DNA from 3 places in the Selenomonas sp. oral taxon 138 str. F0429 genome. Region 3 is predicted to be linked to each of the others. Evidence: riboswitches for the same ligand, from Rfam matches in the RefSeq annotation. Region 3 holds a riboswitch; each other region holds the start of a gene.

Region 1 (2,196 bases), on a different contig from region 3:
ACTTGCCGACACCGTTGCGCCCGAGGAGCGCGAGCACCTCACCGCCCTTGATCGAAAACGAGATATGCTCGAAGATGTACGGCGCGTCCGCACGGTAGCGAAACGAACCGTCGTCGAGCCAAAGCATTGCGCGCTCCATCAGAAATACCTCCGCTGGCGATAGAGAATCCACGCAAAGAACGGTGTGCCGACAAAACCGCAGAGAATCCCGAGCGGCACCTCTGCCGAGGTCAGCGTGCGTGCGAGGAGATCGGCGAGCATCAGGAAGGACGCGGCGAGTACCGCCGTTGCGGGCAGGAGATGTGCGTGATTGCCGCCGACCAGCATTCGCGCCAGATGCGGCAGGATGAGACCGATCCAGCCAATCGTTCCGCTCAGGCACACCGCCGATGCTGTCAGCAGGGTCGCGAGTGCAATCACGGCAAGACGCTCGCGCTGCACATTCACGCCGAGGCTCGCCGCCTCCTGATCCGAGAGCGAAAGCACATTCATACGCCAGCGCATCGCAAGCAGCCCCGCGAGCGTGAAGACGATGATCGGCGTGACGTAGAGCAGATTGTCCCACGACACCTTTGCAAGGCTGCCGAGCTGCCAGTAGACAATATCCGCCAGCTCCGTATCGGGGTCGGCGAGGTACTTCAGCAGACCGATCACCGCCGCCATAAAGCCCGACACAATGATGCCACAGAGGACGAGCACGATGCGCGAGCGGCTCTGCACGAGCTTCGGCAGCATGAGTGTCATCGTCACCGCCGCGATGCCGCCGAGGAATGCCGCGACCGCCGTGCCGCCGAGCGTCAGATGCGCGAGAATCCCAAGGCACGCGCCCACGCTCGCGCCCTGCGAGACACCGAGCAGATCCGGCGAGACGAGATCGTTGCGGAAGACTCCCTGATACGCCGCACCCGACACCGCGAGCGCAACGCCGACGAGAATGTCCCCGAGCACGCGCGGCAGACGGATCACCATGACGACGTTATACATCGACGCATCCCATGTGACAGGGATTTCAATAAACTTCGATGCAAGAATCGCTGCCACCTGATCGAACGGGACATAGAACCGCCCGACCGAAAGTGAGAGAATGAAAAACAGCACGGCAAGTATACTTCCCGCCGTCATCATACGTGCATACTGCCCCATAAAACGCCTTTCCCGCAAATCCAGAATTTCCCAACAAAAAATGCCCGCCGGAAAAATCCAGCGAGCAATTACAGCGCACAAAAAGAGCGCAGTCCCCCTGCCGGTTTTCCTTTGCAATGCAGACAAATGTCTGCGGGCAGGGAAGGACGTTTCCATACCTTCCCCCGTGACCGCAATCCCAGAGCCGCAGTCAGGCTGACGCACCATAGCATATGCCACAGGTACGGCAGCTCGAAAAACATAAAAATAATATATATTTTTTATGAGTATAGCATGAGACACAAAATAATACAATGAAAAAAATCACGACATTGCCCCTGCCAATCGTCCGTCTTGCAAAAGCCGGCGTGCTCATGTAAAATATAATGGAATCGGTATCATTTGAATTTATAGGAGGTATCTTATGTTTCTGACACGATGCACACGCTCGATGCGCACCGTCCTCGCGGCAACGATGTTCGGCGTACTCGCACTCACGAGCGGCTGTTTCAGCGGCGATGTGAACGTCGTCATCAACGAGGACGGCAGCGCTGACCTCAAGACGACACTCGTCAGCGTGCCCATGCTCGCCGAAATTGTCGAGCAGAGCAAGGCGGCGACGACAGCGAAGAATCCTGACGCGCAGGTCACCCCCGTGACGAAGGAGAACATGTCGGGCTACGAGATTACGGAGCACTACGCCACGATCGACAAGCTCTCGGAAAATGACTTCTTCAAGGCGAACGAGGGCAAGAACACAGGCATCACCGCGAACAAGAGCCTGTTCTACACGGACTACAACTTCGACCTGCTCTTTGAGGGCAGCCAGAACGGCGGCGGCGCGGGTGCATTTGCAAGCAACATCACGTTCACCTATCAGATGAACCTGCCCGTCGCGCCCACGAGCTCGAACGCTGACCGCTCGGAGAACGATGGCAAGCAGCTCACATGGAACCTCGGCAAGACCCTCGTCACGGGCGAGTCGTCGAAGATCGAGGTCGCGTTCCGTCTCTGGAACAAGACGGCGATCATCGGCACGATCGTCTTGGTTATCATCCTGATCGGTGCAGGCGC
Region 2 (2,196 bases), on a different contig from region 3:
CAGTTGTTCGTTTTGTTCTTCTTTCTATATGACTTCTGCATAGCATCTGAAAGATCATCGACATTGATTGACCAGTTGATATCTGCAGTCAGTGTTTTTCCCGTTTGTGGATCGATACCGTTGGAGATCTCGCTTGTCCATATCGGAGTAATATCCGCTCAATATGAGAGAGGACTTGTCACTCGTTTTGAACTTAATCTTACCGTCAAAGTACAGCTTGTCGTTTTCCGCATTCGGCAGATAGCCGCCCGTATGACGCTTTGATGCATTCAGTGCATAGCTGATATTCTTGTCGCTGCCGCTATATCCGATGCGTGTATCATAGGTATGATGGGAGCCACCGGCGATACTCAGATGGAATTTCCCTGCACCCTTACCGTCCTTCGTTGTTATGAGGATGACGCCGCCCTTGTAGTCTGTGCCATACTGTACGGGTCCCGGTCCCTTGATGATCTCGACCTTTGCAATGCTGTCTGCCGGAATCGTCGAAAGATCAGCCGCTGCATTCGTAGCAATACCGTTGAGAGGAAACGCAGGGATGCCGTCAATATAGACTTTCGTCTGCCCGACCTCCGCGCCACGGATGCGCACCATCTTGCTGTTCTTGTCGGCAGGCGCCATATAAAGCCCCGGGATCTGCGAGAGGATGTCGGCAAGGTCGCGATAGCCGCGCTCCTTGATCTCCTGCTCCGTGATCGTGTTCGTTGTCACAAGGTACTTGTCAACGCCCTCTGCCTCGACTTTGACCGTGTCAGTCTCATATTCCGTGTCGGCGGCGTATGCCTGCGGCAGAAATGCAAATCCTGCCATGACGGCTGCCACGAGGGCGGTTTGGTACTTCCGTGTTCGCTTCATGAATACCTCTCCTTTTCTTCATCACACAAAAATAGACTGTTTCCCGTACGAAGCGCACGACAAACAGTCCCTGCATGACAAAGAAGCAGTCCGTTCCTGTCGTTTTCCTTTTCGATACGGGAAGGCTGTCGCATTTCTTTGACAACCCTGTGAGCAGAAGTGTTCAAAAGAACGCTTGCTCAGGCGAAATATCATAGGCAAACTGCCCTTAGATATTTTTGCTCGGAAAACAAATTTATTTAATTGCGGATTAATTCTATCAAATTGTATGTAATACTGTCAATCCTTATTTTCGATTGAAATCAATGAACTTCATCTTATCAGCGATTCCCATGGATTTGTGTTTTGAAAATCTCTCGCTTTTGTGTTATGATACAGGGTGTTTTGAGATGGGAGGGCATGAGTGGCAGCGATAACATATGAGCTGATTCGCAAAGACGAGACGACGGGCGCACGTGCGGGCGTGATTCACACGCCGCACGGGAGCTTTCCGACGCCCATCTTCATGCCCGTGGGCACGCAGGCGACGGTCAAGGGCGTATCGCCTGACGAACTGCGTGAGCTTGGTGCGGGCATCATCCTCAGCAACACCTATCATCTTTTTCTCCGCCCCGGCATGGAGCTCGTGCGCGAGGCGGGCGGGCTGCATCGGTTCATGCACTGGGACGGTGCAATCCTCACGGACAGCGGCGGCTTTCAGGTGTTCAGCCTTGGCGATCTCCGCAAGATCACGGAGGAGGGCGCGACATTTCGCTCGCACATCGACGGCTCGAAGAAGTTTCTGTCGCCCGAGGTATCGATGGAGGTGCAGAAAGCACTCGGCTCGGATATTGTCATGGCGTTCGACGAGTGTATCCCGTATCCTGCCGACCACACCTATGCAAAGGCATCGACGGAGCGCACGCAGCGGTGGCTCGTGCGCTGCCGTGACGCAATGGCGGATGCAGAGGGACAGGGGCTTTTTGGCATTGTGCAGGGCGGTATGTACCGCGACTTGCGTGCGTGGCACGCCGCTGAGGTAACGGCACTTGAACTGCCGGGCTATGCCATCGGAGGTCTGAGTGTCGGCGAGCCGCACGAGCTGATGGAGGAGATCCTCTCCTACACGGTGGAGCTCCTGCCGGAGCACAAGCCGCGCTACCTCATGGGTGTCGGCACGCCGGACTATCTTCTCACGGGCGTACGGCATGGAATCGATATGTTCGACTGCGTTTTCCCGACCCGTGTGGCGCGCAACGGTATGGCGATGACGTGGACGGGGCGGCTCGTGATGAAGAACGCCGTGCATACGCACGACCATACGGTGCTTGAGGAGGGATGCGGCTGCTATGCCTGCCGCAA
Region 3 (2,196 bases):
TATTGATTATAACACATAAAATAAATTTTCTCTATGATTTTTCGTAAATGAGAAAGGTTTTTTGCGCCCTTTGTCCCTCTTTTCTGTAACAGAAGATTGCGCGCAAACGATTGATTTTCAATGCGAGTTACGCTATGATTAAAACATTCGGTCAGAAAGGAGGAATACACATGCCGAACGCAGGACTGACGCACTTCGATGAGGGCGGCGCCGCGATCATGGTGGATGTCAGCGGCAAGGAGAAGTCGCACCGCGAGGCGATTGCAAGCGGACGCATCTATGTGAGCGATGCGGTCTATGCCGCCATCGAGGGAGGCACTGCGGCGAAGGGTGATGTACTCGGCGTTGCACGCATCGCAGGGATCATGGCGGCAAAGCGCACGTCGGACACCATCCCGCTCTGCCACCCGCTGCCGCTCGCCAAATGCACGCTCGACTTCGCGCTTGAGGAGATTCCGCGCCGCGCCGTACGTGCGACTGCGACTGTAAAGGTCACAGGCGAGACGGGGGTCGAGATGGAGGCACTGCACGCTGTGAGCGTTGCACTCCTCACAATCTACGATATGTGCAAGGCAATTGACAAGCGCATGGAGATCGGAGACATTCATCTCGAGCGCAAGTCCGGCGGCAAGAGCGGCACATTTGTCCGCTGATTCGGGGAAAGGTCAGCTTTTCCAACACACACTCCGAGCAAGGATTATCTAAGGCAAATTTGCTACGATGCCTTGCCTGACGGATTCCGTCACGGGGTACGACTTGGAAACGGTCGTGCCTACTCTATTTCGTAAAGGAGAATACAATCATGAAACTCAGGAACTTACTTACGGCGGGTCTCACCGCCATGGCACTCTTTACCGCCGGCTGCGTTGGCGGCGGCGACAGTGCGAACAAGATGGACACGCCGAAGGAGGGTCCCGTCGAGTTGCAGGTCTCTGCGGCAGCGAGCCTCACGGACGCGATGAAGGAACTCAGCGGCATGTATGAGAAGGAGCACGGAAATACGAAGCTCGTCTTCAACTTCGGCAGCAGCGGTGCGCTTCAGCAGGCGATTGAGAACGGCGGAGCTGCCGATGTCTTCGTCTCTGCCGCACAGAAGCAGATGAATGCGCTCGATGAGAAGAAGCTGCTTGCAGACGGCACGCGCGTCGATCTCCTCATCAACGACGTGGTTCTCATCACGGCGAAGGACAGCAAGCTGAACCTGCCCGACTTCAAGGCAGTGCTTGACCCGCAGGTCGCACACATCGCACTCGGTGAGCCGAAGGGCGTGCCCGTCGGACAGTACAGTGAGGAAGTCTTTACGAAGCTCGGCATCCTCGACGATGTGAAGGCACGCGCCGTCTACGGCTCGGATGTCCGTCAGGTGCTCGCGTGGGTCGAGACGGGCGATGCGGACTGTGGCGTCGTCTACGCGACGGACGCAGCTGTCTCGGACAAGGTGAAGGTCACCGCCGTTGCCCCTGCCGATACGCACAAGCCCATCGTCTACCCCGCTGCCGTCCTCAAGGATGCGAAGAACATGAAGGAGGCAAAGGACTTCCTCGCGTTCCTTCAGACCGATGCCGCAAAGAAAGTCTTTGAGAAATACGGCTTCAAAGTGAAGTAATGGCAGACGAAACACTATCCCCACTCATCATCTCACTGGAGGTTGCGGGTCTTGCGACGGTCATCACCTTCTTCGTCGGCATCGCTCTTGCCTATGGTGTCCTGCAGATCCGTAGCCGCCTCGCGGGCACGATCGCCGACGCCGTGATTACCCTGCCGCTCGTCCTGCCGCCGACCGTCGTCGGATTCTTCCTCCTCTACTTTCTCGGGAAGCGCAGTGCCATCGGGAGCGCCCTGCTCTCCATCGACCTGCCGCTCGTCTTTACCTGGCGTGCGGCGGTCATCGCAGCGGTCATCGTGAGCCTCCCGCTCATGTACCGCACGGCACGCGGCACATTCGAGGCGATCGACCGCAATATGGTCCATGCGGCACAGACCCTCAGCGTCAGCAACTGGCGCATCTTCTGGCGTATCATTCTGCCGAATGCACGGCACGGCATCCTCGCGGGGCTCGTCCTCTCATTTGCCCGTGCGCTCGGCGAGTTCGGCGCGACCATCATGTTCGCGGGCAATATTCCGGGGCGTACGCAGACCATGTCCACCGCTATCTATGCGGCTGTGCAGGCGAACGACTACGACCTCGCCTTTCGC

What was found. A riboswitch is a leader RNA that binds a small molecule or an ion and turns the genes downstream of it on or off. The one in region 3 is predicted to bind molybdenum cofactor.
Region 1: linked by a shared signal. The riboswitch ahead of HMPREF9163_RS06165 (iron ABC transporter permease) and the one ahead of modA (molybdate ABC transporter substrate-binding protein) in region 3 are both predicted to bind molybdenum cofactor.
Region 2: linked by a shared signal. The riboswitch ahead of HMPREF9163_RS12280 (TonB-dependent receptor) and the one ahead of modA (molybdate ABC transporter substrate-binding protein) in region 3 are both predicted to bind molybdenum cofactor.

Annotation. Positions count from the first base shown of each region.
Region 1 covers NZ_KB290939.1:235,841-238,036, reverse strand. The annotation lists gene HMPREF9163_RS06170 (ABC transporter ATP-binding protein) at 1-139, opposite strand, end outside; gene HMPREF9163_RS06165 (iron ABC transporter permease) at 139-1,143, opposite strand; molybdenum cofactor riboswitch at 1,234-1,392, opposite strand; gene HMPREF9163_RS06160 (transmembrane domain-containing protein) at 1,547-2,196, shown strand, end outside.
Region 2 covers NZ_KB290929.1:26,334-28,529, reverse strand. The annotation lists gene HMPREF9163_RS12285 (TonB-dependent receptor) at 1-41, opposite strand, end outside; gene HMPREF9163_RS12280 (TonB-dependent receptor) at 55-855, opposite strand; molybdenum cofactor riboswitch at 944-1,095, opposite strand; gene tgt (tRNA guanosine(34) transglycosylase Tgt) at 1,259-2,196, shown strand, end outside.
Region 3 covers NZ_KB290930.1:161,203-163,398, forward strand. The annotation lists gene moaC (cyclic pyranopterin monophosphate synthase MoaC) at 171-653, shown strand; molybdenum cofactor riboswitch at 673-809, shown strand; gene modA (molybdate ABC transporter substrate-binding protein) at 803-1,606, shown strand; gene modB (molybdate ABC transporter permease subunit) at 1,606-2,196, shown strand, end outside.